DNA from 3 places in the Streptomyces sp. ID05-39B genome. Region 1 is predicted to be linked to each of the others. Evidence: riboswitches for the same ligand, from Rfam matches in the RefSeq annotation. Region 1 holds a riboswitch; each other region holds the start of a gene.
The links. Region 1 has a riboswitch for thiamine pyrophosphate ahead of thiO (glycine oxidase ThiO). Riboswitches for the same ligand answer to the same signal wherever they lie in the genome.
Positions count from the first base shown of each region.

Region 2: it holds a riboswitch for thiamine pyrophosphate, as region 1 does, so the genes downstream of both, P1P75_RS31975 (thiamine ABC transporter substrate-binding protein) here and thiO (glycine oxidase ThiO) in region 1, are expected to answer to the same signal.
Region 3: it holds a riboswitch for thiamine pyrophosphate, as region 1 does, so the genes downstream of both, thiC (phosphomethylpyrimidine synthase ThiC) here and thiO (glycine oxidase ThiO) in region 1, are expected to answer to the same signal.

Region 1 covers NZ_JARGEF010000143.1:434-10,747, reverse strand. The annotation lists gene pknB (Stk1 family PASTA domain-containing Ser/Thr kinase) at 1-1,285, opposite strand, end outside; gene P1P75_RS26490 (thiazole synthase) at 1,444-2,238, opposite strand; gene thiS (sulfur carrier protein ThiS) at 2,242-2,442, opposite strand; gene thiO (glycine oxidase ThiO) at 2,439-3,602, opposite strand; TPP riboswitch at 3,600-3,711, opposite strand; gene P1P75_RS26475 (hypothetical protein) at 3,764-4,165, shown strand; gene P1P75_RS26470 (FAD-dependent oxidoreductase) at 4,198-5,439, shown strand; gene P1P75_RS26465 (Rv2175c family DNA-binding protein) at 5,555-5,920, shown strand; gene thiE (thiamine phosphate synthase) at 6,114-6,761, shown strand; gene metF (methylenetetrahydrofolate reductase [NAD(P)H]) at 6,927-7,850, shown strand; gene P1P75_RS26450 (hypothetical protein) at 7,907-8,875, shown strand; gene P1P75_RS26445 (NAD(P)/FAD-dependent oxidoreductase) at 8,880-10,314, opposite strand, start outside.
Region 2 covers NZ_JARGEF010000211.1:1,965-12,278, reverse strand. The annotation lists gene tsf (translation elongation factor Ts) at 1-772, shown strand, start outside; gene pyrH (UMP kinase) at 959-1,720, shown strand; gene frr (ribosome recycling factor) at 1,915-2,472, shown strand; gene P1P75_RS31990 (phosphatidate cytidylyltransferase) at 2,472-3,728, shown strand; gene P1P75_RS31985 (hypothetical protein) at 3,816-3,992, shown strand; gene rlmN (23S rRNA (adenine(2503)-C(2))-methyltransferase RlmN) at 4,036-5,142, shown strand; TPP riboswitch at 5,199-5,305, shown strand; gene P1P75_RS31975 (thiamine ABC transporter substrate-binding protein) at 5,387-6,472, shown strand; gene P1P75_RS31970 (iron ABC transporter permease) at 6,559-8,160, shown strand; gene P1P75_RS31965 (ABC transporter ATP-binding protein) at 8,160-9,176, shown strand; gene P1P75_RS31960 (maleylpyruvate isomerase family mycothiol-dependent enzyme) at 9,202-10,008, shown strand; gene P1P75_RS31955 (LAETG motif-containing sortase-dependent surface protein) at 10,065-10,314, opposite strand, start outside.
Region 3 covers NZ_JARGEF010000005.1:24,923-35,236, reverse strand. The annotation lists gene P1P75_RS02615 (IclR family transcriptional regulator C-terminal domain-containing protein) at 1-37, shown strand, start outside; gene P1P75_RS02610 (SsgA family sporulation/cell division regulator) at 136-582, shown strand; gene P1P75_RS02605 (YibE/F family protein) at 749-2,515, opposite strand; TPP riboswitch at 2,587-2,776, shown strand; gene thiC (phosphomethylpyrimidine synthase ThiC) at 2,769-4,583, shown strand; gene P1P75_RS02595 (hypothetical protein) at 4,727-5,830, shown strand; gene P1P75_RS02590 (VWA domain-containing protein) at 6,182-7,597, shown strand; gene P1P75_RS02585 (hypothetical protein) at 7,686-8,561, opposite strand; gene P1P75_RS02580 (metallophosphoesterase) at 8,755-9,837, opposite strand.

The sequences.
Region 1 (10,314 bases):
TGCTGATGACGGTGCCGCGCTTCACCGTGTCGCTGTAGGCGTGCTTCACCTCGCCCACGTCCAGCCCGGCCGCGTCCAGCCGCTCCCTGGCCTGCGCCTCGGTCTGCATGAGGACCGCGGGGACCTTGGTGAACTGGCCCGAGTTGATGTACCAGACGCCCGCGCCGACGCCGAACACGAGCAGGACGGCGGCGATGATCGCGACCACTGCCCGGCGGGGCCGCACGAAGCGGCGCCGGGGCGGCAGCGGGGGTTCCGAGGCGAACCGGGAGGTGTGGTTGACCTGGTTCCCGGATCTGGCGGGATCGTCGTCGGCCTCGTCCTCGTTGACGGGCAGGAGGCGCGGAACCGTGAGGGAGCGCGGGATCACGCTGGTGCGGTCGTCGGCGATGTCACGGTCGGCGGACAGGGCCTGTGGGGGCAGCGCGTCCAGCTGGGCCTCGTCGAGCGCGCCGCGCGCCGCGCGGACCTGCGCGAGCAGGGCCACGGCGTCCGCCGGGCGGACCTGCGGGGTGCGGGCGGTGGCCGAGGCGACCAGCTCGTCCAGCTCGAACGCCATGCCGGGGACGGCGGCGGAGGGCGGCGGCACGTCCTCGTGGAGGTGCTTGTAGAGCACCACGGCCGGAGTGTCGCCGTCGTGCGGCTTGTCGCCGGTGAGCATCTCGTAGAGCACGACCCCGCACGCGTACACGTCCACGCGAGCGTCGGAGGTGCCCTGCTCCATCTGCTCGGGGGCGAGGTAGGCGACGGTGCCGAGGACGGTTCCGGTGGTGCTGGTGACGGTGTCCACGGACCGGACGAGGCCGAAGTCGGCGACCTTGACCCGGCCGTCGTCGCCTATCAGTACGTTCTCCGGCTTCATGTCCCGGTGCACGAAACCGGCGCGGTGCGCGGCGCCCAGAGCGGCGAGGACCGGCTCCAGGATGTCCAGCGCGGCCCGTGGCTGGAGCGCGCCGCGCTCACGCAGCACGTCGCGCAGGGTACAGCCGGCCACGTACTCCATCGCGAGGTAGACGTACGCCCCGTCGGCCCCCTGGTCGAACACCTGAACGACATTCGGGTGCGCCAGCCGGGCGACGGACTTGGCCTCGCGGATGAAGCGCTCGACGAAGGAGGCGTCGGCCGCGAGGGCGGGGTGCATCACCTTGAGCGCGAGAACGCGGTCGAGGCGGGTGTCCACGGCCCGGTAGACCGTGGCCATCCCGCCGACCGCGATCCGCGCCTCCACGCGATAACGCCCGTCGAGCACCTGCCCGACCAGAGGGTCCTGAAGGGTCGTGTCCACGCAGGCGAGTGTACGAGCCCGCACCGACACCGCTCACCGCTCACACCGGTATCGCAGCGGGACTGAAGCGCACCTGTGACGAGCCACACGTGGGGGCGGCCGGGTCGGAGCCGAGACAGCCGTCGACGGCGCTCGGCCCTCGGCCGTGGGTGACAGCGTCAGAACGCCGGGCGTTCCGGGTCGAGCGCGGCGCGGCCGTCCGTGGGGGTCGACGCCTGCGCGAAGTGGCGGCGGGGGATCCGGCCCGCGAGCCGGGCCAGCCGGCCCGCCTCCACGGCCCCCCGCATCGCGCGAGCCATCAGCACGGGCTCCTGCGCCCGCGTCACCGCCGACGCCAGCATCACCCCGGCGCACCCCAGCTCCATCGCCAGCGCGACATCCGAGGCCGTACCGGCCCCCGCGTCGAGAATCACCGGCACGCGCGCGTGCTCGACGATCAGCTGGAAGTTGTGGGGGTTGCGGATACCCAGCCCGGACCCGATCGGAGAGCCGAGCGGCATCACCGCCGCACACCCGACGTCCTCCAGCTTCCGCGCCAGCACCGGATCGTCGTTCGTGTAGGGCAGCACCGTGAACCCGTCGTCGACCAGCGTCTCCGCCGCGTCCAGCAGTTCGATCGGATCGGGCAGCAGCGTCCGCTCGTCGGCGATGACCTCCAGCTTGACCAGATCGGTGCCCAGCGCCTCCCGGGCCAGCCGCGCCGTCAGCACCGCCTCCCCGGCCGTGAAGCACCCCGCCGTGTTGGGCAGCACCCCGATGCCGAGCCGTTCGAGCACGGACAGCACGGACCCGTGCACCAAGGGGTCGACCCGCCGCATCGCGACAGTGGTCAGCTCGGTCCCGGACGCGACCAGCGCCCGCTCCAAAGTCTCCAGGCTGGGCGCACCGCCTGTACCCATGATCAGGCGGGACGAGTACGTCGTACCGCCGAGGACGAAGGGATCGTCGGCCATGGTTCAGCCTCCCTGGACGGCGGTGAGGACTTCCACGCGGTCTCCGTCGGAGAGGCTGGTGGCGGACCACCGCGCGCGCGGGACGACGGTTTCGTTGAGGGCGGCGGCCACCCCGGAGGGCGCCGGCGTCAGGGACCGTACGACGCTGTCGAGGGCCGTGCCGGGAGCGACCTCACGCCGCTCGCCGTTGACGGAGATGTTCATGCGGGCTGCTCCGAGAGTGCGGCGGGGTGGAAGCGCCTGGGGGTGAAGGGCCGGGCCTCGTCGGGGAGTTGGCCGGTGGCCAGCGCGTGCGCCAGCACGTCCCCGGTGACCGGTGTCAGCAGTACGCCGTTGCGGTAGTGCCCGGTCGCCAGGAGCAGGCCGTCCAGGCCGGTCGGTCCGAGCAGGGGCGCGTTGTCCGGTGACGCGGGGCGCAGGCCCGCGCGCGTCTCGGTGAGCGGCAGTTCGGTGATTCCGGGGACCAGTTCGTGGGCGTCGCGCAGCAGCTCGTAGACGCCCCCGGCCGTCACCGTGGTGTCCCAGCCCAGTTCCTCGCTCGTCGCCCCGACGACCAGCTCGCCGTTCTCGCGCGGCACCAGGTAGACGTGGCTGCCGCGCACCACGGCCCGCACGGTCCGGGTCAGGAACGGCGCGTACCGCTGGGGCACGGTCAGGCGCAGCACCTGCCCCTTCACGGGCCGCACCGGCGGCAGCACCTCCGCCGGGACGCCGGCGAGCCGCCCGCTGAGGCTGCCCGCCGCGAGCACCACCTGCCCGGCAGCGAGAGGCGTACCCGCGCGCGTGAGGACGCCGCCGGCGCGCCCGGCCGACACGGTCAGCCGTTCCGCCCAGTCGCGGTGGAAGGTCACGCCCGCCCGCCGGCACGCGGCCACCAGTGCCGCCGCGAGCCGTCGCGGATCGATCTGGTGGTCGCCGTCCACCCGCAGGCCGCCGCGTACCCCGGGCGCGAGCATCGGCTCCAGGCGGCGGCACTCCCGCCCGGACAGCCACTGCGAGGTGAGCCCCGACTGCCGTTGCAGGGCGTGCAGTTCCCGCATGTGGGCGCGGTCGTCGGCGTCCAGCGCGACGGCGAGGGTGCCGGAGCGGCGGTAGCCGAGGTCGTGGCCCGTGAGTTCGGTGAGTTCGGCCACGAACTCCGGGTAGCGGCGGGCCGATTCCAGGTTCAGGCCGAGCAGTGTCTGCTCGCCGTAGTGCAGCTCGGTGACGGCGGCCAGCATCCCGGCCGCCACCTGGGCGGCCCCGCCGCCCGGTTCGGGGTCGACCACAGCCGTGGCGAACCCGCGCTGTGCGGCCCGCCACGCGGTGACGAGCCCGATGATGCCGCCCCCGACGACGAGGACGTCCGAGGTAGGTGAGGACATGGGCGTCCAGCCCCTCCCTTCGCCGGCATGACCCGGATCAGGTTCGTACGGTCGGAGGCCGCCAGCCTCCCTCTCAGCCCGGTGCGTCCGGGCTCCCGCGAGTGCTCTACGTTGGCCACCCTAGCCCCCCGTCGTCCGTCGCAGTAAGGGAGCCTCCTCTCGTGGCCCGTTCGCTCGACGGCCTGGTCCTGGCCCCGGTGGCCGACCAGGCCCCCGGTCAGGTCGGCACCGGCACCCGCTTCACGTACCGGGAGCGGGACGGCGTCATCTGGGCCGGCTACGCGGGCGGCGACGTCGTCCGCGGGCACCTGGTGGGTACCCGGGAGGGGGACCGGCTGGACTTCCGGTACGTCCAGCTCGGGCACGACGGGACGACGTCGTCCGGGCACTGCGTGTCGGCGGTCGTCGAGCTGCCCGACGGGCGGCTGCGCCTCGACGAGACCTGGGAGTGGGAGTCGCGGCCGGGCAGCGGGACCAGCGTGGTGGAGCAGGTGGTCGAGCAGTCACGGAGCACGGTCACGGAGCACGGTCACGGAACGGGGTCGCGGAAGCGGGACGACTGACTGATGATCCGTCAGTTGTCTAAGGTGATCAGGTGAGCGAACAGACGCGGGAAGAAGACAGGCCGGCGCAGCGGCGGGTGGTCGTCGTCGGCGCGGGCATGGCCGGGGTGCAGACCGCGGTCGCCCTGCGCGAACAGGGCTTCGACGGGACGGTGACCCTCATCGGCGCCGAACCGCACCAGCCCTACGACCGGCCCCCGCTGTCCAAGGCCGTCCTGCTCGGCACGGCCGAGCACTCCGCCTTCGACGTCGACTTCGAGAGCCTGGGCGTCGAACTCAGGCTCGGCACCGAGGCCCTCGGCGTGCGCCCCGCCGACCATGAACTGGACACCGGGTCCGGGCCCGTCCCCTACGACGTCCTCGTGCTCGCCACCGGCGCCGAACCGATCCGGCTGCCCGGCGCCGAGGGTGTCCCCGGCGTCCATCTGCTGCGCACCCTGGACGACGCCGAACGGCTGCGCCCGGTGCTCGCCCGCCGGCACGCCATCGTGGTCGTCGGCGCCGGCTGGATCGGCGCCGAGTTCGCCACCGCCGCGCGCGAGGCCGGCTGCGCGGTCACCGTCGTGGAGGCCGCGGACCGGCCGCTGGCCGGCGCCCTGCCCGCCGAGGTCACGGCCCCCATGACCGCCTGGTACGCCGACAGCGGCACCGAACTGCGCACCCACGCGCGCGTGGAGCGCGTCGAGCCCGGCGCGGTCCTGCTCGACGACGGAGCCCGGCTGCCGGCCGACGCCGTCGTGGTCGGCATCGGCGCCCGCCCCGCCACGGACTGGCTGACCGGCTCGGGCGTCGAGCTGGGCCCGCACGGCGAGGTCGTGGCCGACGCGAGCCTGCGCACGTCCGTGCCCGACGTGTACGCGGTCGGCGACTGCGCCTCCTTCCCCTCCGGGCGGTACGGCGAGCGCCTCCTCGTCCACCACTGGGACAACGCCCTCCAGGGCCCGCGCACCGTCGCCGCCAACATCCTCGGCCCGGCCACCGGCGAGGTCCCAGCGGTCTACGACCCGGTGCCGTACTTCTGGTCGGAGCAGTTCGGCCGCTTCGTCCAGTACGCCGGGCATCACACCGGCGCCGACACCACCCTGTGGCGCGGCGACCCCACCGGACCTGCCTGGACGGTCTGCTGGCTGCGCGGGAACCGCCTGGTCGCCCTGCTGGCGGTGGGCCGCCCCCGCGACCTCGCGCAGGGCCGCCGGCTGATCGAGGCGGGCCGGCCGATGAACCCCGAGCTGATCGCGGACCCGGCGACCCCGCTCAAGGCGGCCACGGCGTAAAGGACGGGCCCGCGGGGCGGCTCCGCCCGGCAGGATGAGGCGCGGCTACCGGCTGTCCGTCCGGCAGGAGGAGGCTCGGCTACCGGCTGTCGGTGCGGGATGGCAGTCTTGAGGGGTGACCGAGATTGACGCAAAGACCGATGCTCTCGTACCTGCCTGGCTCACCCTGCCCGACATCGCGGAGATGCTCGACATCGACGTGGTGCGTGCGCGGCAGCTGGTCAAGGACGGCCAGCTCATCGCCGTACGACGTGGTGAGAACAGGGCGCTGCACGTCCCCGCCGCCTTCATCGACGAGGACAAGGTCGTCAAGGGCCTGTCCGGGACCCTGACCCTGCTGCGGGACGACGGCTATTCGGACGAAGAGATGCTGGAATGGCTGTTCACTCCGGACCCGTCCCTGCCCGGGACGCCGGCGCAGGCCCTGGCGGAGAACCGCGGCACGGAGGTGAGGCGTCGCGCCCAGGCGCTCGCCGTCTGAGCCTCTGACTCCGAGCCTGTGAGCCGGAGATCCGCTCCGCGGAACCCACGGCGCCCGACGGAGGCGGCTCCTGGAGCCTCGTAGGTTCGACCAGACCATCAGGTGTGCGGCCGTGGCCGCCCGTCGCGACCGCACACCGCCGCACCGGGGGAGAGCCCGGCGCGCCACCGACCGCCCCCGGGGGACTCAACGCATGCCCGACACCGCCCGCTCCCAGCTCGCCGACGCCCGCCTCTACCTCTGCACGGACGCCCGCAGGCGCCAGGGCGACCTCCCGGAGTTCCTGGACGCGGTCCTCGCCGGCGGCGTCGACATCGTGCAGCTCCGCGACAAGGGCATGGAGGCGGCGGAGGAGCTGGAGCACCTGGAAGTGTTCGCCGACGCCTGCGCGCGCCACGGCAGACTGCTCGCGGTCAACGACCGGGCGGACATCGCCCATGCCGCCGACGCGGCTGTCCTCCACCTCGGCCAGGGCGACCTGCCCGTGCCCGCGGCCCGTGCCCTCCTCGGCGACGGCACCCTGATCGGCCGCTCCACGCACAGCGAGGCGGAGGCGGACGCCGCGGCCGTCCAGGAGGGCGTCGACTACTTCTGCACCGGCCCGTGCTGGCCCACCCCCACCAAGCCCGGCCGCCCGGCCCCCGGCCTCGGCCTGGTCCGGCACACGGCGGCGACGGGCACCGAGCGCCCCTGGTTCGCGATCGGCGGCATCGACCTCGGCAACCTCGACGAGGTGCTTCAGGCGGGCGCCCGCCGGGTCGTGGTCGTCCGGGCGATCACGGAGGCCGACGATCCGGGCGCCGCGGCGGCCGAGTTCGCCGAGCGGCTGCGCGGCATCTGAGCCGGCCGCCGCCGGGCCGCCCCCGCGCTCCTTCGGTCCCCTGTCCTTTCCTCCGGGCCCCCGTCCTTTCGGCAGCCTGTCCAAGGGATGGACAACAGGCAGACAATTCGGGCAAATTTCCGAGATCTGGTGAGGGGAGGCCTCACCCCTGGCTAACCTGCGGGTATGGCCCTCGGAACCGCATCCACCAGGACCGACCGCGCGCGTACCGTGCGTGACATCCTGGCCACCGGCAAGACGACGTACTCGTTCGAGTTCTACGCGCCGAAGACCTCCCAGGGTGAGCGGAGCCTGTGGAACGCGCTCCGTCGGGTCGAGGCGGTGGCCCCCGACTTCGTCTCCGTCACCTACGGTGCCGGCGGCACCACCCGGGCGACCACGGTCAAGGAGACGCAGCAGATCGTCGTCGACACCACCCTGACCCCGGTCGCGCACCTCACGGCCGTGGACCACTCCATCGCCGAACTGCGCAACATCATCGGCCAGTACGCCGACGCCGGGATCCGCAACATGCTCGCCGTGCGCGGAGACCCGCCCGGCGACCCCATGGGCGAGTGGGTGCCGCACCCCCGGGGCCTCACCTACGCCGCCGAACTCGTCGAGCTGATCAAGGAGTCGGGCGACTTCTGCGTCGGCGTCGCCGCCTTCCCCGAGATGCACCCGCGCTCCAGCGACTGGGACACGGACGTCGCGCGCTTCGTCGACAAGTGCCGGGCCGGCGCCGACTACGCGATCACCCAGATGTTCTTCGACCCCGAGTCCTACCTGCGCCTGCGCGACCGGGTGTCGGAAGCCGGCTGCGCGACCCCGGTGATCCCCGAGGTCCTGCCGGTGACGAGTGTGAAGATGCTGGAGAGGCTTCCCCAGCTCAGCAACGCACACTTCCCGACGGCCCTGAAAGAGCGGATCCTCACAGCCAAAGACGATCCGGCCGCTGTACGCTCCATTGGCATCGACTTCGCCACGGAGTTCTGCGCTCGGCTGCTCGCCGAGGGAGTGCCCGGACTGCACTTCATCACGCTCAACAACTCCACGGCGACGCTGGAAATCTACGAGAACCTGGGCCTGCACCACCCACCGCAGGCCTAGACCGGTCGCACCGACTTACGACACACTGCGTAGCGGCCACTGGGAGAGGGGCGTACATGGGCTGGACGGTCCTCTACATCGCGTTCGGCATCGTCGCGCTGTGGCTGCTGGGTGAGGTGCTGCTGCAGTACAAGGCACGGCTGCGTTACCGGCTGCTCGCCTTCGGCGGCTTCCTCGGTGTCGTGGTCGGTGTCCTGATCCCGTCCGTCATCGTCATCGGTGTGGGCGCGGCCGCCTTCGCGATCGGCCAGACGTACGTCACTCTGTCGTTCCGCCGCGGCTTCGCCGAGGGCTGGGCCGTCAGCCGCCCCGGCACCGACGGCACCGCCACCAAGCGCCGCCGCGGCAAGGGCGAGCACCAGGACCCCTCGCTCGAGGTGTCCGGTCTGGAAGCGGCCGACGGCGGCCCCGACGGGTACGAGCAGGACGCGGGCACACCCTTCGGCGGCGACTCCGTCGCCTACGGCCGGGACAAGGGCGACTACGACGAGGACAACGACCGCGACGACGTCTTCACCCCCGCCCGCACCGCCGAGCCCACGGCAGCCGGAACCGCCTCCGTGTACGAGCCGCAGCCGATGCCCGACGACACCGGTTCCTACGGCGTGTACAGCGACGCCGCCTACTCCGCCGCCGCCCAGCCCCAGGACCAGTACGCGACGGCCGGCCAGGGCGCCGACCAGGGGTACGGCTACGACGGCTACGGCCAGCAGCAGTACGGCTACGACGCCGCGGGCCAGCAGCAGTACGCGGCCTACTCCGACCCCTACATCGGCACCCAGACCTACGGCGGCGGCAGCTACGACGCCGGGTACGACCAGCAGCAGTACCCCCAGCAGGGCTACGGCCAGGAGCAGTACGGCACCGGCGGCTACGACGGAACCCCGGCCGGCGGTGTCTGGGTCCCGCAGCAGCGCACCACCGACGACCCCCTCGGCGGCGAACTCCCGCCCGAGCAGCCGTACCCCTACCAGGGCGACGGGCAGCAGCAGGGGAACGGCTACGACGAGCAGTACCGCTTCTGACGGCTCACCGCGAGCCCCGGAACTCCGGCCCCTCCACGACGAGTCCGGACACCAGCGCGCCCGACATCCCCGCATGGGGCAGTCCGCCGCCGGGGTGCGCCCAGCCGCCCACCGTGAACAGGCCCGGCAGGGCGGTGGAGTTGGCCGGGTGCAGCAGCCGGCCCCCGGCCGCCGCCAGCGCCGGAGCCGGGACGCAACCGCCCTCCACGCCGGTCTCCGCGGCGATGTCCGCCGGGGTGCGCAGCTCGCGCCACAGGACCCGCTCCCGCAGGCCCGGCACGGCACGCTCGGCGACGGAGAGCACCGCCTCCACCAGGTCGGGCCCCGGCTCGGCCCCGGCCGGGACAATGACACTCAGGGTGACCGCCTCATGGGCGGCGTCCGGCACCAGCGCGGGGTCCCCGGGCCGCAGCACGGTGACCGTCGGACCGGCGGCCGGCGCGGGCGCCGTACCGAACAGGGCCGCCAACTCGCCCTCGCGGTCCCGCGTGTGCACGATCGTCCGGTGCGCGGTGTCCCGCGGCCGGCCGCCGCGCAGCGCGAGCAGCACGGTCAGCCGGCTCGGCAGGCCCCGCTGCGGCCCGACCTCGCCCTGACCGCGCGGCGGGACACCCGCGGCGCCGCCCGCGCCCGGCGCGACCACGAAGTCCGCCTCCACCACGCTGCCGTCGCCCAGCTCCACGCCCGCCGCCCGGCCGTCCTTCTCCACGATCCGGGAAACCTCGGCGCCGAACACGAACGCGACCCGGCGGGCCAGGCACCTCTCGTACACCGCGCGCGCCAGCTCGCGCACACCGCCGCGCACGGACCACATGCCGAAGGCGTGCTCCATGTACGGCAGGACGGCCGCGCTCGCCGGAGTGACGCGCGGATCCAGGCCGTACGCCAGTGCGTGGCTCTCCAGCAGGGCGGCCAGCCGGGGGTCGCGCAGCTCCCAGGCGCCGACCTCGGCGAGCGTGCCGGCCCGGCGGGTGCGCAGCAGGCGCTTGTGCGGCACCGACGGATAGGGCTCACGGTCGGCCAGCACCGACCAGTTCGGCCACAGCGGCTCCTCCAGGAGCGGGCGTCGGGTGCGGTCCCAGGCCTCGCGGGCCCGGACCAGGAAGTCGCCCCAGCGACCGCCGGCGCCCGCGCCCAGCGCCTCGTCCAGGGCGGAGACGACACCCGCGCGCGAGGCGTTCGGCAGGGCGGCCTCGGTGCCGTCCGCGAACAGGTGACGTGCCGACGGGTCCACCTGGACCAGCTCGGCACAGGCCTCCAGCGGCTCCTTGCCGGTCTTGACGAACAGGTCGCGCCAGACCGCGGGCAGGGTCAGCAGACCGGGCCCCGTGTCGAAGGAGAAGCCGTCCCGCTCGAAGCGGCGCACCGCACCGCCGTACGTCTCCGTACGCTCGTACACCGTCACCCGGTGGCCCGCGACGGCCAGCCGGGCGGCCGCC
Region 2 (10,314 bases), on a different contig from region 1:
CTGCAAGAAGGCGCTGGACGAGGCCGAGGGCAACGTCGACAAGGCCGTCGAAGCGCTCCGTATCAAGGGCCAGAAGGGCGTCGCCAAGCGCGAGGGCCGCTCCGCCGAGAACGGCGCCGTGGTCTCGCTCATCGCGGACGACAACTCGGCCGGCACCATCGTCGAGCTGAAGTGCGAGACGGACTTCGTCGCCAAGAGCGAGAAGTTCCAGGCCGTCGCCAACACGATCGTCGAGCACGTCGCCAAGACCGCCCCGGCCGACCTCGAGGCGCTCCTCGCCTCCGAGATCGAGCCCGGCAAGACGGTCCAGGCGTACGTGGACGAGGCCAACGCCAACCTGGGCGAGAAGATCGTCCTGGACCGTTTCGCGCAGTTCGCGGACGGCTACGTTTCCGCGTACATGCACCGCACGATGCCCGACCTGCCCCCGCAGATCGGTGTCCTCGTCGAGCTGGACAAGCCCAACGCCGAGGTCGCCAAGGGCATCGCCCAGCACATCGCCGCCTTCGCGCCGAAGTACCTCTCCAAGGAGGACGTGCCGGCCGAGGTCGTCGAGTCGGAGCGTCGTATCGCCGAGGAGACCACCCGCGCCGAGGGCAAGCCCGAGGCCGCGATCGCCAAGATCGTCGAGGGTCGTCTCAACGGCTTCTTCAAGGACGCCACGGTCCTCGGTCAGCCGTACGCCCTGGACAACAGGAAGTCCGTGCAGAAGGTCCTGGACGAGGCCGGTGTCAGCCTGAAGCGCTTCGCGCGCATCAAGGTCGGCATCTGAGTCCGTACAGCGACGGACGCCCGGCCCCGATAGGGTCGGCAGCAGTCGTCCGTGGACGCCGTCACCTGGCGTGTGACGGACGACAGCAGATCTGACGAGGAGGCCATTGCCGCGCACGGGTTGCGAACACCCCACCGGCAGTGGCCTTCTTCGTATGTGCACCACGTGAAAGAGGCGGGATCTCCCATGACCACCACCAAGGCTCAGAAGAGCGACGACGGCAAAGTGAGCGGCCGGTTTCTGCTGAAGCTGTCCGGAGAGGCTTTCGCCGGTGGCGGCAGCCTGGGTGTCGACCCCGACGTGGTGCACAAGATCGCCCGTGAGATCGCGGCCGTCGTGCGCGACGGGGCGGAGATCGCGGTGGTCATCGGCGGCGGCAACTTCTTCCGCGGCGCAGAACTCCAGGTACGCGGCATGGACCGGGCCCGCTCGGACTACATGGGCATGCTCGGCACGGTCATGAACTGCCTGGCCCTCCAGGACTTCCTGGAGAAGGAGGGCATCGACAGCCGGGTCCAGACCGCCATCACCATGGGCCAGGTCGCCGAGCCGTACATCCCGCTGCGCGCCGTGCGCCACCTGGAGAAGGGCCGCGTCGTCATCTTCGGCGCCGGTATGGGCATGCCGTACTTCTCCACCGACACCACCGCCGCCCAGCGCGCCCTGGAGATCGACGCCGAAGCGCTCCTGATGGGCAAGAACGGCGTGGACGGCGTCTACGACTCCGACCCGAAGACCAACCCCGAGGCCGTCAAGTTCGACGCCCTCGGGTACGGCGAGGTCATCACGCGCGACCTGAAGGTCGCCGACATGACCGCGATCACGCTGTGCCGCGACAACGAGCTGCCGATCCTCGTCTTCGAGCTTCTGGTGGAGGGCAATATCGCTCGGGCCGTCAAGGGTGAGAAGATCGGCACGCTGGTGAGTGAGCAGGGCAGCCGGGCCTGACCGGCGGAACTCCCCGGTCCGGCCGTAGGAATCCCGGTTCGTACGACAACACCTGACCGGGCGACGGACCCTGGTCGGGGGATGGACAATGTCCTGCCGGTCGGGAACCGTGCAGGAAGAAGACGCGACGCAGCCGGCCGCCGCCTCCGCAAGGAACCGGAGCCGGGCCTACTCAAGACACGCAGGAGCAAGTGGTGATCGAAGAGACCCTCCTCGAGGCCGAGGAGAAGATGGAGAAGGCCGTCGTGGTCGCCAAGGAGGACTTCGCCGCGATCCGCACCGGCCGTGCGCACCCGGCGATGTTCAACAAGATCGTGGCCGACTACTACGGCGCGCCGACGCCGATCAACCAGCTGGCTTCGTTCTCCGTGCCGGAGCCGCGCATGGCGGTCGTGACCCCGTTCGACAAGAGCGCGCTGCGCAACATCGAGCAGGCGATCCGTGACTCGGACCTGGGCGTCAACCCGAGCAACGACGGCAACATCATCCGGGTGGTGTTCCCCGAGCTGACGGAGGAGCGCCGCAAGGACTACATCAAGGTGGCCCGGACCAAGGCCGAGGACTCCAAGATCTCGATCCGCGCGGTGCGTCGCAAGGCCAAGGACGCCATCGACAAGATGATCAAGGACGGTGAGGTCGGCGAGGACGAGGGCCGCCGCGCCGAGAAGGAACTCGACGACACCACCGCGAAGTACGTCGCCCAGGTGGACGAGCTCCTGAAGCACAAGGAAGCGGAGCTGCTCGAGGTCTGATGAACGACTCTTCCTGGGGCGCTCCGCCACGAGCCGGTTCACAGGCCGGGTACTGGGGGCCCAACGATCACGGGGCCGTCCCGCACGGACCTGTCCAGGGGGCTGCCCCGGCGGGTCCCGCGTACGATGCGCCTGAGGCGCAGCAGACTCGCCCCATGCCCATCGTCCCCGACGTACCCGCTCATGGCGGAAACCAGGATGACGACCGGGGGGCCGCTCGGCTGGGCGGCCCCTTGTTCCGAAACGAGACGTTCCGAGGCGGGACGTTCCGAGACGAGACGTCCCACGGCGCGACGTCCCACGACGGTACGTTCCGAAACGAGACGTCCCCCGCGGGGACGTTCCGTGACGAGACCCCGTCGGCACAGCCCGCTGCGGCGGTGCCGCAGAATCCGGAGCCCATGCCCGACGCACCACAGCCGGCCTCCGCCCCGCAGAAGAAGAGCGCGGGCCGGGACCTGACTGCGGCCATAGGCGTGGGCGTCGGACTCGGTGCGGTGATCATCGCGTCGCTGTTCGTCGTCAAGGCCGTCTTCGTCGGCGTGATCGTCGTCGCGGTCGTCGTCGGCCTGTGGGAACTGACCAGCCGGCTGCAGGAGCGCAAGGGCATCAAGGCTCCGCTGGTGCCGCTCGCGGTCGGCGGCGCGGCCATGGTCGTCGCCGGATACGTCCGGGGTGCCGAGGGTGCCTGGGTCGCCATGGCCCTGACCGCGCTCGCGGTCCTGGTCTGGCGGATGACGGAACCCCCGGAGGGCTACCTCAAGGACGTCACGGCCGGCGTCTTCGCGGCCTTCTACGTCCCGTTCCTGGCCACGTTCGTCGCATTGATGCTCACCGCGGACGACGGCGCGCTCCGGGTGATGACCTTCCTGCTCCTGACGGTCGTCAGCGACACCGGTGCGTACGCCGTCGGCTGGCGCTTCGGCAAGCACAAGCTCGCTCCGCGGATCAGCCCCGGCAAGACCCGCGAGGGCCTGCTCGGCGCGGTGTCGTTCGCGATGGTCGTGGGCGCGCTGTGCATGGAGTTCGTGATCGAGGACGGCACCTGGTGGCAGGGCCTGCTGCTCGGCCTGGCGGTCGCGGTCAGCGCCACCCTCGGTGACCTCGGCGAGTCCATGATCAAGCGGGACCTCGGCATCAAGGACATGGGCACCCTGCTCCCCGGTCACGGCGGCATCATGGACCGCCTCGACTCGCTCCTGCCCACCGCGCCGGTGGTGTGGCTGTTGCTGGTGCTGTTCGTGGGGTCCGGCTGACAACTGCTCAGCCTGGCCGAAACGAGCCCCCGTCCCCCGCGGACGGGGGCTCGTCCCATGACCGGCCGCTTCGGTAGGTTCTCGGGTATGGGGACGGCGAGGCGGGGCGAGGACGGCAGATACCACGGCGACCTGCCGTGCCGGTGGTGCGAGTCGCTCCTCGCGCAGAACGGGCGGCGCAGGCCCAAGCTGTACTGCGGCGGATGGCACCGCACGAAGACGTACGTTGCCTGGTGCGCAGGCCTGATCGGCGGCCTCTTCTGAGCCGACCGGGGCACCCGAGTCGATCTGCGACACTGGAAGAGTTATGCCGAAGCCCGGAGAACTCACTTTCGTCGCCCCCCGCGGAGCCAAGAAGCCGCCGCGGCACCTCGCCGACCTCTCGCCCGCCGAGCGGAAGGAGGTGGTGGCGGAGATCGGGGAGAAGCCGTTCCGTGCGAAACAGCTGTCCCAGCACTACTTCGCGCGGTTCGCGCACGACCCGGCCGAGTGGACGGACATCCCCGCCGGTAGCCGCGAGAAGCTGCGCGAGGCGCTGCTGCCCGATCTGATGACGGTCGTACGGCATCTGTCGACGGACCAGGGGACCACCCGCAAGACGCTCTGGCGGCTGTTCGACGGCACGCTCGTGGAGTCGGTGCTGATGCGGTACCCGGACCGGGTGACCATGTGCATCAGTTCGCAGGCCGGCTGTGGGATGAACTGCCCGTTCTGTGCGACGGGGCAGGCGGGGCTGGACCGGAATCTGTCCACCGCCGAGATCGTCCACCAGATCGTGGACGGGATGCGGGCGCTGCGCGACGGGGAGGTTCCCGGCGGGCCGGCCCGGCTGTCCAACATCGTGTTCATGGGCATGGGCGAGCCGCTCGCCAACTACAAGCGGGTCGTCGCCTCGATTCGCGCGCTCACCGACCCCGCGCCCGACGGGCTGGGGCTTTCGCAGCGCGGGATCACCGTGTCGACCGTGGGGCTGGTGCCGGCCATCAACCGGTTCTCCGACGAGGGCTTCAAGTGCCGGCTCGCCATCTCGCTGCACGCCCCCGACGACGAGCTGCGCGACACCCTCGTCCCGGTGAACACGCGGTGGAAGGTGCGCGAGGTGCTCGACGCCGGGTTCGAGTACGCCGAGAGGTCCGGCCGCCGGCTGTCCATCGAGTACGCGCTGATCCGTGACATCAACGACCAGGCCTGGCGTGGTGACCGGCTCGGCCGCATGCTCAAGGGCCGGCCCGTCCATGTGAACCTGATCCCGCTCAACCCGACGCCGGGCTCCAAGTGGACCGCCTCGCGCCCCGAGGACGAGAAGGCGTTCGTCGACGCCATCGCGGCGCACGGGGTGCCCGTCACCGTTCGGGACACGCGTGGTCAGGAGATCGACGGGGCGTGTGGTCAGCTCGCCGCGACCGAGCGGTAGTCTGACCGGCGTAAGTACTGCCCTTTTTTCGGACAGTGCGGAAACCAGACATCTTCATATTCCGACAGGGGAGCGCCACAGCGCTGAGAGTGCGGCACCGGGCCGCAGACCCTCTGAACCTCGCCCAGGTCATTCTGGGTAGGAAGTTCGGTCATCACTCGAGCTGTTGCGCCCTGCCCGGACACCCCTCGTGGGTTCCGGGCGGGGCCGCGTCTCTTCCTGGTCACCTCCAGGAGGAATTCCAGTGCACACCAGGATGTTCGTCGCCGCGGCCGTGGGCCTCGGTCTTGTCACGCTGTCCGCCTGCGGATCGTCGGACGACGGCGGTTCCTCGCAGAGCGAGGGCAGGAGCAAGACCGTCACGCTCGTCAGCCACGACTCGTGGGCCGTCTCCAAGAACGTGCTCGCCGACTTCGAGAAGCAGTCCGGCTACCAGGTGAAGGTCCTCAAGGACGGCGACGCCGGGCAGGCCGTCAACAAGGCGATCCTCACCAAGGACAACCCGCAGGGCGACGTCTTCTTCGGCGTCGACAACACCCTGCTCTCCCGCGCGCTCGACAACGGCGTCTTCCAGTCGTACGAGGCGAAGGGGCTGGACCAGATCGACGGGCAGTACCAGCTGGACGCAGGGAAGCACCGGGTCACGCCCGTCGACCACGGCGACATCTGCGTCAACTACGACAAGAAGTACTTCGCCGACCACAGGCTGGCCCCGCCCGCCACCTTCGACGACCTGGTGAAGCCGGCGTACAAGAACCTCCTCGTCACCGAGAACGCCTCGACCTCCTCGCCCGGTCTCGGCTTCCTGCTGGGCACCGCCGCGAAGTACGGGGACGACGGCTGGGAGGGGTACTGGAAGAAGCTGAAGGCCAACGGTGTGAAGGTGGTCGACGGCTGGGAGCAGGCCTACAACGAGGAGTTCTCCGGTTCGGCCGGCGGCAGGAAGACCGGCGGGGACCGGCCGCTCGTCGTGTCCTACGCCTCCTCGCCGCCCGCCGAGGTGATCTACGGCGACCCGAAGCCGACGACCGCGCCGACCGGCGTCGCGGCCGGCACCTGCTTCCGGCAGATCGAGTTCGCCGGGCTACTGAGCAACGCGAAGAACAGCGAGGGCGGCAAGGCGCTGATCGACTTCCTGATCTCGAAGCCGTTCCAGCAGGACATGCCGCTCAACATGTTCGTCTACCCGGTGGCGAAGGGCGCGGCCGTGCCCGCCGAGTTCACCGAGTTCGGCCCGGCCGCCAAGGATCCGGAGACGATGGCCCCGGCGAAGATCGCCGCGGACCGCGACCAGTGGGTCAAGTCGTGGACCTCGCTCGTACTGAAGTAGGCGGGCCTCCAGCAGGCGGGCCTGGCGGGGACCGGCGGGCGGCTCCGCGCCGCCGGCCCACCGGGAGCGTGGCGCGGCTGGGGCTCATGGCCCTGCCCGTCGCGTTCTTCGGGCTGTTCTTCGCCTACCCGGTCGCCGCGATCCTCGCGCGTGGTCTGTATTCCGGCGGCGGCTGGCACTTCGGGCGCCTGTTCGACGTCCTCGGGCAGTCCGACATCCGGCACGTCCTGTGGTTCACCACCTGGCAGGCGCTCGCCTCCACCGCGCTCACCCTGCTGATCGCCCTGCCCGCCGCCTACGTCTTCGCCCGCTTCTCCTTCCCCGGCAGGCAGGTCCTGCGAGCCGTCGTGACCGTCCCGTTCGTCCTGCCGACCGTCGTCGTCGGTACGGCGTTCCTGGCGCTGGTCGGCCGCGGCGGTCTCCTCGACGAGCTGTGGGGCGTACGGCTGGACACCACCGTGTGGGCGATCCTGCTCGCGCACGTCTTCTTCAACTACGCCGTCGTCGTGCGGACGGTCGGCGGGCTGTGGGCGCAGCTCGACCCGCGGCAGGAGGAGGCCGCGCGGATGCTCGGCGCCTCGCCCCTGCGGGCCTGGCGGCAGGTCACGCTCCCGGCCCTCGCGCCGGCCGTGGCGGCCGCCGCGCTCATGGTGTTCCTCTTCACCTTCACCTCCTTCGGGGTGGTGCAGATCCTCGGCGGCCCGACCTTCTCCACGCTGGAGGTCGAGATCTACCGGCAGACCTCGGAGATCTTCGACCTGCCGACGGCCGCCGTCCTGACGATCGTCCAGTTCCTCGCCGTCGGCGCGATCCTCGCCGTGCACGCCTGGACCGTACGGCGGCGGGAGAGCGCGCTGCGGCTGGTGGACGCGGCCGGGACCGCACGGAGGCCGCGTGGGGCGGGGCAGTGGGCGCTGCTCGCAGGGGTGCTCGGCACGGTCGCGCTGCTGCTCGTGCTGCCGTTGGCGGTGCTGGTGCAACGCTCCTTCGACGCCCCCGACTTCGCCTACTATCGGGCGTTGACCAGCGATGACGGCAATGTGTTCCTGGTTCCGCCGATCGAGGCCGTCGGCAACTCGCTGGAGTACGCCCTCGCCGCCACCGTGATCGCGGTGACGGTCGGCGGGCTGGCGGCGGCGGCCCTGACGCGGCGGGACGCGGGGCGGTTGGTCCGCGGGTTCGACGCGCTGCTCATGCTGCCGCTGGGCGTCTCCGCGGTGACCGTCGGCTTCGGCTTCCTGATCGCGCTCGACGAACCTCCGCTGGACCTGCGGGCCACCTGGATCCTGGTGCCGCTCGCGCAGGCGCTGGTCGGGGTGCCGTTCGTCGTGCGGACCATGCTGCCGGTGCTGCGGGCCGTGGACGAGCGGCTGCGGGAGGCGGCGGCCGTGCTCGGGGCGTCGCCGTGGCGGGTGTGGCGGGAGGTGGACCTGCCGATGGTGCGGCGGGCGCTGCTGGTCGCCGCCGGGTTCGCCTTCGCCGTGTCGCTGGGCGAGTTCGGGGCGACGGTGTTCATCGCACGGCCCGACAACCCGACCCTGCCGGTCGCCGTGGCGCGGCTGCTGGGGCGGGCCGGGGAGCTGAACTACGGGCAGGCGATGGCCCTTTCGACGATTCTGATGCTGGTGTGCGCGGTCGCCCTGCTGGTGCTGGAGCGGCTGCGCACCGACCGTACGGGGGAGTTCTGATGCTGCGGCTCGAAGGTACGACCGTGCGGTTCGGGGGACGGGCGGTGCTGGACGCCGTCGATCTCGAAGTGGTCGAGCACGAGGTGGTGTGTGTGCTGGGGCCGAGCGGCAGCGGCAAGTCGACGTTGCTGCGGGCGGTGGCCGGGCTGCAGCCGCTGGACGCGGGGCGGGTGGTGCTCGACGGACGCGACCAGGTGGGCGTGCCCGCGCACCGGCGGGGGCTGGGGCTGATGTTCCAGGATCATCAGCTGTTCCCGCAGAGGGACGTCGGCGGCAACGTCGCCTTCGGTCTGCGCATGCGCGGCACCGACCGGCGGCGGCAGCAGGAACGGGTACGGGAGTTGCTCGAACTGGTCGGGCTGCCGCAGGCCGGCCGGCGGTCCGTCGCCTCGCTCTCCGGCGGTGAGCAGCAGCGGGTGGCGCTGGCCCGCGCGCTCGCGCCCAGTCCACGGCTGCTGATGCTGGACGAGCCGCTCGGCCAGCTCGACCGTTCCCTGCGGGAGCGCCTGGTCGTTGAACTGCGGGAGCTGTTCGGGCGGTTGGGCACCACGGTGCTCGCGGTCACTCACGACCAGGGCGAGGCCTTCGCGCTGGCCGACCGGGTCGTGGTGATGCGGGACGGGCGGATCGCCCAGTCCGGTACGCCCCTTGAGGTGTGGCAGCGGCCCGCGGACGCGTTCGTGGCGGGCTTCCTCGGCTTCGACAACGTGGTGCGGGCTAGTGTCGTCGAGGAGGCCGCGGACACGCCGTGGGGCAAGGTGCCGGTACCGGCCGGCTCCCCGCAGGGCGTCCGCACGCTGCTGGTGCGGCCGGCCGGCGTACGGCTGGTCGACGCGGAACTGGGCCTGCCCTGCACGGTCGCCGCCCGCACCTTCAAGGGCACCCATGTCGCCGTCCGCCTTCAGCCGCGGGACGCGCCGCGCCTGGAGGCGGCGTGCGCGCTGCCGCTGGCGCCGGAGGTCGGGGACACGGTCGGGGTGGAGTTCGACGCGGCCGAAATCGTGGTGCTCGACTGATCGTCCCGCCCGTACGGTGGAGCGCATGACCCTTCTCGCACATGAGCGGTACTGCGCCGAAATCGCCTACCAGGTCGGCCTGTTGCGGTCGGCGGTGACCTCCGGTGGGGCCGATCTGTCGGCCACCGTGCCGACCTGCCCGGACTGGTCGCTGGAGCAGCTCGTCCGGCACACGGGCGGCGCCCTGCGCTGGGTCGAACTGCTGGTGCGGACGCGGGCGCAGGAGAACGTCCGGGACGAGCAGGTGCCCTCGCATGCCGGGCCGGAGTCCCAGGGTGATCCGGCCGCGCTGGACGCCTGGCTCGCGGAGACGGGTGAGGCGGTCGTGGCCGCGCTGCGGGAGGCCGGGCCCGACGCGAAGGTGTGGGGCTGGGCCGGGGACGGCGACGCCCGGTTCTGGGCCCGCCGGATGACCCACGAGGTCACCGTGCACCGCGCAGACGCCGCCCGCACCGTCGGGCTGCCCTACGATGTGGCGCCCGAGGTCGCCGCCGACGCCCTGGACGAGCGGCTGTACCTGCTGGAGTGGGTGCAGCGGAACGTGCCGCACCGGGCGTCCGAGCTGCGCGCGGAGGAACACCGGGGCCGCAGCATCCATCTGCACGCCACCGACGCGCCCGCCGGACTGGACGCCGAGTGGCTGGTGGAACTGACCGGGCAGGGGATCGCCTGGCGTCGCGGACACGAGAAGGCCACGGTGGTGCTGCGTGGCCCGCTGACCTCGGTCATGCTGGCCTTCTACCGCCGACTGCCGGTGGACTCACCGGAGTTGGAGGTCATCGGCGAGCGGGAGCTGCTGGAGTTCTGGCTGGAGAGGACGACCTTCGGCTGAACCGGCGAGTGCCCGCCCCCGCGCGGGACTTCCGCGGGGGCGGGCACTCGGGCGGGTCAGCGGTTGCCGGTGCCCTTGCGGCGCATGCCGAAGAAGACCGCTCCGCCGCCCACGGCGACGAGGGCCGCCGCGATGCCGGCGATCAGGCCGGTGCGCGAACTGGCGCCGGTCTCGGCGAGGTTGGACTCCTGGGCGGCGGGCGAGGGCGCGTTGCTCGCGGAGGCCGCCGGCACGGTGGAGTCGCTCTGGGAGGCCGACTGGCCGGGCGACTTCGAACCGGCCGGGGACGAGGCCGTGTCGGAGGGG
Region 3 (10,314 bases), on a different contig from region 1:
CATGCTGGGATCACTTGCTGTCTCTATCAGTATCTGAAAACTCACTCCTTGTGATCTGTTGTGTACGTTCAGCAAGATGCGTGCAGTGTCAGGGGTTGATTCCCAGCCAGTCGACGGCAATGACGGGGTAGGGCGATGCGCGAGTCCGTGCAGGCAGTTGAGGCAGAGGTCATGATGAGCTTTCTCGTCTCCGAGGAGCTCTCGTTCCGCATCCCGGTGGAACTGGGTTACGAGACCTGCGATCCGTACGCCGTCCGGCTCACCTTCCATCTGCCCGGTGACGCCCCGGTGACCTGGGCGTTCGGGCGTGAGCTGCTCATCGACGGGGTGGGCAGGCCGTGCGGCGAGGGAGATGTACGAGTCTCGCCGGCCGACCGGGAGGTGCTGGGCGAGGTGCTGATCCGGCTTCAGGTGGGCGGTGACCAGGCGGTGTTCCGCTCGTCGGCGGCTCCGCTCGTGGCCTTCCTCGACCGCACCGACAAGCTGGTTCCGCTGGGGCAGGAGGGCGCGTTCGCCGACTTCGACGCCCACCTCGACGAGGCCTTGGACCGGATCCTGGCGGAGGAACAGAGCGCCGGGTGAGCCCGGCGGGGCTGGTGGCGCAAGGCTGAAGGAACGCTTCTTCGCGGCTGAGCGAGGCGGGAGGTCGAAGACGGGATGCCAGGGCGGGCCACTCGGGCGTTCGAAGGGCGGAGGCACCCGCGATTCCCCTCGAACGCCCGCCCGCTGGGCCGCCCGTCCGCCCGCGTCAGTGCTTGCGTCGCCTGCCTTTGCCGCCCCGAGAGCTCGGAGAGGCGGGGCCTGCCGTTCCGGCCGACGCGGCCCCCGGCGTCGCCGGGGCCGACTCGGAGAGCGTGCCGGTTCCCGGCCGGTCCGCCGAGACCACGAGCGCGGCGAGCGCCGTGGTGACCGGAACAGAGGCGACCAGGCCGATGGAACCGATCAGCGTGCGCACGATCTCCGCCGCGACCAACTCGCTGTTGGCGACCGTGCCGACGCTGCTCTCCGCGATGGAGAACAACAGCAGAAGCGGCAGTGCGGCGCCGGCATAGGCGAGGACCAGCGTGTTGACCACGGACGCGATGTGATCGCGGCCGATCCGGATACCCGCCCGGTACAGCCCGCGCCAGCCCATCGAGGGGTTGGCCTCGTGGAGTTCCCAGACCGCCGACGTCTGGGTGACCGTCACATCGTCCAGGACACCGAGCGAACCGATGATGATGCCGGCCAGAAGCAGACCGCTCATGTCGATCGACGGATACAAACCGTGAATCAGACCGGTGTTGTCGTCCGTATTGCCGGTCAGCGCCGCCCAGTCGACGAACCAGGAACCGAGGACACCGATCAGCAGCAGGGAGATGAGCGTGCCCAGTACGGCCACGGAGGTGCGGGCCGAGAGGCCGTGACACAGATAGAGGGCGATCAGCATGATGGCGCTCGCCCCGACGATCGCCACAGCCAGCGGGTTCGAGCCTTGCAGGATCGCGGGGAGGACGAAGAAGTTCAGCACCATGAAACTGATGGCCAGCGCGACCAGTGCCATGACACCCCGCAGTCGCCCGACGACCACGACGGCGACAGCGAAGATGATGGCGAGCAGGCCCAGCGGCACACGGCGGTTCACGTCGGTGACCGAGTACTGAAGGTCTCTTGGCGCGGTAGGCTCGTAGGCGACCACGACCTTCTGGCCCTCGTGCAACTGCCGTGACTGGTCCGGCTGGACGATCTCGGTGAACGTACGGCCCTTGTCCGAACCGGTGTCCACGCGGATCGTGGCCTTCTTGCAGGTGCCGTCCGCCTGCTGCTGCGCGGAGGAGCCCTCGGCGGTCGAGGTGTCGCCGGTGGGGGTGCCCCCCGAGGCATTCGCCGACGAGCAACTGATGCTCTCGACCTTGGAGACCGTCGCCTGCTGTGTCTGGCGGTCGAAGCCGACGCCGGTGCGCTCGTGCGCCGGGGCACCGCCCGGCCACAGCACGACCAGGCCGACGAGCACGGCCACGCCGAAGGGGATGAGAACGGCCGCGATGACCTTGCGCAGATGCTGGGAGACGGGGGTGGCCGGACCGTGACTGTGGCTGTGCCCGTGGCCGCCGCCCGCACCGGGGCCATGCCCGCCGTGCCCGTCACCGCCGCCGTGCCCGCCGCTGTGCCCGTCATTGGGACCGCGCCCACTGCCGGGGCCGGGACCGTGGCCGCCGTCCCCGCCTCCACCAGGGTTTCCGCTGCCCTCACGGCCGCCGACGTGGCCACGACCGGGGCCGTGCGCTCCGTCGCCGGGCCCATGTCCGGGTCCGCCGCCAGAGCCTGGGCCCGCACCCTGTCCGTCGTCGGGCCCGAAACCGTAGCCGGTCTCGGGACGGGAAGCCGACCCGGAACCGGGTCGGTAAGAGGGACGGGGAGCGGAAGCGCCATCGGGGCCGTACCCCTGTCCTTGCCCGGGGCGTCCGCCGGGAGGAATGCCCGGCCCGCGGGGCTGTTCGGGCGGTGGGAACGGGGGATGGGGTGTCGTGGTCACCGCCCGATCATCGCAAGAACGCCAGAGGCCCACTGTTCACCGCGCCACAAAGGACGCTAGCGTGGAGGCACCTTTGCACACGCGGGAGCTCGGAGCACCGGGCTGAGAGGGCGCTGACCTCCGTTTTCGCGATGTTTCACGTGGAACGTCACCACAACCGAGTGATGTTTCACATGACACGTCGGCAGACGGAAGCCGCTGCGTCGACCGCTGAACCTGTTACCGGGTAATGCCGGCGTAGGGAGTAGGTCTCATGACCAACAAGGACGCACGCACGCCTGCCTCCGCGCAGATCTCTGACGAGGTCTCTGCCGACGGGGAGGCCGGGAAGTCCATCGGATGGCACAAGGCGTATGTCGCGGGCACCCGCTCCGACCTGCGCGTGCCGGTCCGTCAGGTGCATCTCACCAACGGTCGGGCGGTCACGCTGTACGACACCTCCGGCCCGTACACCGATCCGCTCGTCGAGACGGATGTCCGCAGGGGGTTGCCGCCTCTGCGGGAGAACTGGCTCATCGCCCGCGGTGACACGGAGGAGTACGCGGGCCGCCCCGTCCGTCCGGAGGACGACGGGATCAAGCACACCTCGCCGCGCGGCGGGCTGCGCAACCTCGACGCGGTCTTCCCAGGTCGGCCACGCCTGCCACGTCGGGGCCGTGAGGGCCAGGCGGTCACTCAACTCGCTTACGCGCGCCGGGGCGAGATCACGCCGGAGATGGAGTACGTGGCCATCCGGGAGAACGTGGAGCCCGAGGTCGTACGCGAGGAGATCGCGGCCGGACGTGCGGTGCTGCCGGCCAACATCAACCATCCGGAGATCGAGCCGATGATCATCGGCAAGCGGTTCCTGGTGAAGGTCAACGCCAACATCGGCAACTCGGCGGTGACCTCCTCCATCGAGGAGGAGGTCGAGAAGATGACCTGGGCGACCCGTTGGGGTGCCGACACGGTCATGGACCTGTCCACAGGCCGCAATATCCACACCACCCGCGAGTGGGTGCTGCGCAACTCCCCTGTACCCATCGGTACGGTGCCGCTCTATCAGGCGCTGGAGAAGGTCGACGGCCGGGCCGAGGAGCTGACCTGGGAGATCTACAAGGACACGGTGATCGAGCAGGCCGAGCAGGGCGTGGACTACATGACCGTCCACGCGGGCGTGCGCCTGCCGTACGTGCCGCTGACGGCCAACCGAAAGACGGGCATCGTCTCCCGTGGCGGCTCGATCATGGCCGCCTGGTGCCTGGCCCACCACAAGGAGTCGTTCCTCTACGAGAACTTCGAGGAACTCTGCGAGATCCTCGCGGCCTACGACGTCACGTACTCGCTGGGCGACGGCCTGCGGCCCGGTTCGATCGCGGACGCCAATGACGAGGCACAGTTCGCGGAGTTGCGCACACTTGGGGAACTCAACCGGATCGCGAAGCGTTTCCATGTTCAGACGATGATCGAAGGCCCGGGACATGTCCCGATGCACAAGATCAAGGAGAACATCGACCTTCAGCAGGAGATCTGCGACGAAGCTCCGTTCTATACGCTCGGCCCGCTGACGACGGACATCGCCCCGGCGTACGACCACATCACCTCCGGCATCGGTGCGGCGATGATCGCCTGGTGGGGGACGGCCATGCTCTGCTACGTCACGCCCAAGGAGCACCTGGGCCTGCCCAACCGTGACGACGTCAAGACCGGTGTCATCACCTACAAGATCGCCGCCCACGCGGCCGATCTCGCCAAGGGACACCCCGGTGCGCAGGAGTGGGACGACGCGCTGTCCGACGCCCGCTTCGAGTTCCGCTGGGAGGACCAGTTCAACCTGGCCCTCGACCCGGACACCGCCCGGGAGTTCCACGACGAGACACTGCCGGCGGAGCCGGCGAAGACGGCTCACTTCTGCTCGATGTGCGGGCCGAAGTTCTGCTCGATGAAGATCAGCCAAAGCATCACAGCGCAGTTCGGTGGTACGGCGGCCGCGGGCGCGACGGCTGATGAGGTCGCCGAGGGGATGCTCCAGAAGTCGAAGGAGTTCGCAGCGAGCGGGAACAGGGTGTACCTGCCGCTCGCCGACTGACCAGGCGCATGCGCTGACTCCCTCTCCAAGGCCCCGGTCACAACGGCTGGGGCCTCCCCGGGACGCAGGACGTCTTGATCCCGTGCCGTAACGGAAGAGCCAAGATCGCACGTGGCGTGATCAACATCCCTACCCTGCCTGTCATGGGTGGGATCGATGTGGCCAATGGAGTCGTCGGCGCTGTGCTCGGGATGCTGTTCGCGGTGTTGTTCCAACAACCCTTACAGAACAGTTGGTACAGGCTACGGACTCGTTCGACGAGTGCAGTACGCAGCCTCAGACAGCGGGAAGAGTCCAGTCCCGCATGGAGCACCTTCTCCATAGGCCCTCTTCACACTTCCGCCCTGATCGTTGAAGGAGACGGTGAATCCTCCATACCTGCCGAAGCCGTCTATATCCAAGTGCTCGACGAGGAGATCGAGTTGCCTTCGGACATGGTCGGCTGGCGGGCTGAAATCGAGGCAGAGAGTGCACGTTTGCGCGCAGAGGGCCGAACACCGTTGTGGAATGGTCCTCGCTACGCGGTCGAATCGTTCGACGTATCCCGGACCGCTCTGGACGAGCATCCCGAAGTCCACCTGAGACTGCGCCCGACGGATTACTACACCTTTCTCGCGGCTCAGCAACTCGATCGCCGAATGACCGACGGGACAACTCCGCGTTCCCGCTATCTCAATCCGGACGATCCGCTGCAGGCGCCTGTATTTCTGCATTGCAGTTTCGCCGTCAATATCGCAGTTGTGACCGCTGATGACATGTTGGTCGTCAGTCAGCGCAGTGGCCGGGTCCGCATGGCACCCAATGTCTGGAACTCCTCCGTCAACGAAGGAATGTCACGGCATATCGACTCGTCCGGGAGGAGCGCCCCGGACCTGTATGCGGTCGCCCGGCGCGGTATGCGGGAGGAACTGTCCATCGAACCGCTCGAGTACTCACTCGAGTTGCTTGCATTTGTACTGGACGTCGAGAAGCGCCACTGGAGCGCCCACTTCTACGCCAAGCTGAAGGAATTGACTCGGGAGGATTTGCAGGCACGTATGAGTAGGGGGGTCGCGGATCGCTGGGAACATCAGAATATCGATTACGTGCCTTTCCGCCCCGCGGCAGTGATCAAGTACATGCTGCGTTCCGATCGAATTCATCGGTGGGCTCCCCTCGCGCCGGCGCTCTTCCATCTCGCACTGGTTCATGTCTTCAGCCGCACACCGGTCGAGAGGGCACAGGCGCAAATTGTTCGACGTATGTAGGCGCAGCGGCACAGCATAAAGGCAGAATAGCCGTCGACTACGGTCGCTGTCAGAGGGTAGGAGGCTCCGCTGCACATGAAGGCTCAGATTTTCGTTGATGAAGATCAGTCAAAACATGAGACAGGAATTCTCCAAACGGCGGCTACAGGGGAAGCTTGGTCATCTTTGACTGCAGGAGGCACCGACTATCGGTTGGCGTGAGAAGTCCAGGGACTTTTGCGGCCGCTGGTAATCGCGTGTATCTGCCGATCGCGGACAGACCGCCGGGCGCCCGGGACTCATGTCGCGGACCGGCGCGCAGGGAATCGTCCCAGGGGGTGCTTCTGGGGTGGGGGTCGGCAGACTGGGGGCATGACAGCGCGATCCATGAGCAAGGGCGCCAATCTGCCGGTCGATGTGCCGTCCGTCCGCGTCGAGATCAGTTGGTCCGAGCGGGGTGGGGGGCCGGACGTGGATGTGTCGGCTCTGCTGCTGACCGCCGCCGGGAAGGTGCGTGACGACGCGGACTTCGTCTTCTACAACCAGCCCCGGCACGCTTCCGGCGCCGTCAACCACCTGGGGAAGCGGACCGCCGCCGGTGTCACCGCCGACACGGTGGAGGTGGATCTGCGTTCGCTGGAGAGTGCCGTCGCGCGTGTGGAGCTGTGCGCGTCCGCCGACGGCGGCACCTTCGGGCAGGTGGCCGGTCTGACGCTCAGGCTGCTCGATGCCGGGAGCCTGGCGGAGCTGGCGCGGTTCGAGATGCGGGGAGAGACGGAAACGGCTTTCATCGGAGGTGAGTTGTACCTGCGCGAGGGGCGGTGGAAGTTCCGCGCGGTCGGACAGGGCTATGCCTCCGGGCTCGCCGGGCTGGCCACCGACTTCGGGATCAGCGTCGACGAGGAGCCCGCCGGCACGGCTGCCGACCCCGCCGCATCGGCCGTACTCACGCCGCCCCCGCCGACTCTGCCCCCGCCGGCTGCGGCCGCCTCCGCCGTAACCGCGTCGCCGGCCGGGGCCCGGTTCGCCAAGGGGGAGGAGCAGCTTCCGGTTGATATGCGCAAGCGGTTGTCGCTACGGAAGGAGCAGGTCGCGGTCAGCCTGAGGAAGAGCGGGGCCGCAGGAGTCAGAGCGCGGGTCGTGCTCGTGCTCGACGCGTCGGGGTCCATGTCCTTTCTGTACTCCGGCGGGGTGGTGGCCGACGTGGTCGAGCGGATGGCCGCCGTGGCGGCCGAGCTTGATGACGACGGTGAGATGCAGGCCTGGACCTTCGCCTCCGATCCGGCCCGGCTGCCGGATCTGCGCCTGGGTGAGCTGCCCGAGTGGCTGCGGCTGCATGTGCGGGTGGGGGAGATGAGCCTGTTCCGGCGGAGCAAGAAGCCGCGGAAGGGGCTGCAACCGGGCCAGGTGGACATGCGCTCGGTCGGCATCCAGAACGAGGAACAGAAGGTGATTTCCCAGGTCAGAGACTATGTGCGGGCGAATCCGGCGGCGGTGCCCACGCTGGTGCTGTTCTTCTCCGACGGAGGCGTCTACCGCGACGCCGCGATCGAGAGGGAACTGCGCGCGGCGGCGGAGGAGCCGGTCTTCTGGCAGTTCGTCGGGCTCGGTCGCTCGAACTACGGCGTACTGGAGCGGTTCGACACACTGCCCGGCCGACGTGTGGACAACGTCGGCTTCTTCGCCGTCGACGACATCCGCACGGTCCCGGACCAAGAGCTCTACGACCGTCTCCTGTCCGAGTTCCCGAGTTGGCTCACGGCCGCGGGGCAGGCGGGCATCCTCTGACCGGTATGCCGGCTGATGCCCTCGCCCTTCCTTCCGCCGGACCGGCCTACGGCTTGCGCTCCCCGGGGTGGGGGCGCAAGCCGAGGGCCTATTCCGGCTGGTGTTCAGGCCCTCCGAAGTCCGGGCTGGAGTAGTCCGGGCTGCTGTAGCTCGGGCGGGAGCCGGCCGAGGTTCCTTCGTCGGGGCTGCTGAAGCCCGGACGGCCGTAGCCGATCTTCGGCAGGCGGCCGGTGGGCGCCGGCGGGGTGGGAGCGGGGTCGAGTGCGGCGCACGTGCCGGGGTCGGCGAGGGCCTCGCGCAGGAACGGCAGGATGCCCCGCTCCAGTAGGGCTTCCCGCCAGGCTTCCCTTGCGCGGTCCACCTCCTCGCTCAGTTCGCTGTACGGGCCGGCCTCCAGGGAGGGACGGTTGCGCAGGGCGGTGAGCAGGAGGCCGACGGTGGCGACCAGGATCGCGGCCGCGGCCACGGCTCCGAACGTCCATCCGGTGGTGAGCATCGTCCTGGCGAACGCCGGCTCGGGGTCGAGCATCCGCAGGATGTAGCCGACGAGCAGGAAGATCACCGCGGCGGTCCCGGCGAGGACCGGGGTGAGGACGGCGGCGACGGCGACGGCGCCCGCTCCCGCGGCCTCGGCGGCCTCCCCCATGGTGGCGGCGAGGCCCATCCCGCCCACGCCTGGCTCCCCGGTGCCGGACTCATGGCCGGCCGGGGACGGGGTGGACGGCGCGGGATGGCGCAGTTCGTCGCGGACCTTCACATAGTGCTGGTACTCGGTCGCCGCGGACGCCGTGATGAGCGCGGAGGCGTTGAGCGCCATGGTGCGCAGTTGTTCGGGGTTGAGCCGCTGTCCCACAGCGGCCGGTTCCGGGTGGTGTGGTGCGGAGCGCAGCGCCTCGTCGAGGATCCGCTCGTACTCCTGGCGGTCCTCGCTGTGCAGGTGCTGCGGAACGCTGTTCATGTGCATCCCCCGATGCTCCGTAGGGCTTGGGGCTCGCATGCCAACGAGCCGTCGGGCAGAAACGGAGGGGAGCCTGCTACGGATAAACCGATGGTAGAGCGGCGACGGCATGAGGTGACAGGGGGTTTGCTGAAATTGGCCCCTGGGCCGCGGCGCCGTCGGGCGGGTCCCGCGCGGCCTGCGACGGACCCGTGAACGGTCAGGGGGACAGCGGCAGTTGCTGGACCAGCAGCTTTCCGGCCATCGTCACGCCGCCATCCATCGCGATGGCCAGCCCGTCGGCGTAGACGTGCGGACCTTCGACGACCGGACCGGCCGAGTCCTCGTCCTCCTCGGAGCCGGCATCGCCCAGCAGATACGGAATCGGGCTGTGGCCGTGAACGATGCGGGTGCCACCGTACGTATCGAGGAGGGAGCGGACGGCGTCGGCGCCGCCCTCGTCGCGGAAGGAGAAGCGCTTGGTGAACTTGCGGAAGAGATCCCACACTTCGTCCGCGTCGTTACGGGTGATCGTCTCGCGGACGGTGTCGTTGACCGCCTCGATCGAGTCGCCGTAGTCGAGGTAGGCGGTGGTGTCGGAGTGCACGAGCAGGTGTCCGTCGACCTCCTCCATGGCGTCGAGGCGGGCCATCCACTGGAGGTGATGGTCCTGGAGGCGGTCCATGTCGGACTTCTGTCCGCCGTTGAGCAGCCAGGCCGCCTGGAAGGTGGCGGTACCCGCACCGGAGTTGACGGGGGTGTCGCCGAACCGCTTGGCGCCGAGCAGGAGCAGCTCGTGATTGCCCATGAGGGCCTTGCAGTAGCCGCCGGACGCAGCGGCCTCGGCGGACAGACGCATCACGAGGTCGATCACGCCGATGCCGTCCGGTCCCCGGTCGGTGAAGTCGCCGAGGAACCACAGCCGGGCGGTGCCCGCGCACCAGTTGCCGGCCGTGTCGATCAGGCCCTTCTCCTGGAGCGCGGCGATCAGCTCGTCCAGATAGCCGTGCACGTCGCCCACGACGAACAGCGGACCGGGACCGGTCGCGGCCTGCGGGGCCTGGGCGACGGCCGGGTCGACGGTCACCTGGAGGGTGTCGCCCCGGTTGATGACGGGCAGGTCCCGCTGGGTCGGCGTGTACCCGTCCGGGGGTTCGAGGGGGTCGGCGAGGGGCGGTGTCGCGTTGCCGGGGTGCGCGCTGTGGGCGTACGGACCGGTCTCGTGGACGTATGCGGGCACCCGGAAGTCGCGCACTGTCGCCGTACGCTCCACCTCGGGTCCCTGACCGGCCCCCTGAGTCATCAGACCCCTCCACCATCGCGCCGCAGCTGCACCACTTCGGACTGCCTGGTCGCAACGGTCCGCGGTGCCGTGCGCCCATCATAGGAATGCGGATCGTGCCGTGTGACGACCCAGGGGTGGTGAATCAGAGCAAGACTCCTGTTCACCGCGGCTTTCGCCCCGATTGGGCCGGGCTTCGGCAGTGCCCGCTCACCCAGTGCACACCGTGCTTACACCCTCGGCTCGCGCATGTCCGCCGTCGGAGGGGGATTCGGGGGCGTGTTGTGGAGTGGGCCGAGGCCGGAGTGCGGATGCCTGGCGGTGATCTTCGTCGGGCCCGGCTTCGGGTGCGGTCGGTCAGCTCCACCGAGCGCCCCGATCGTGGCGAGGGACGGCGACCGGTCCATGGGCGACTCCAGACCTGTCGAGCCGGAGCGGTGGACGCTCGCCGGGGCCGGTCGCTCCGGTGGGCCTCGGCGGGCGTCCACTTCTTCCGGT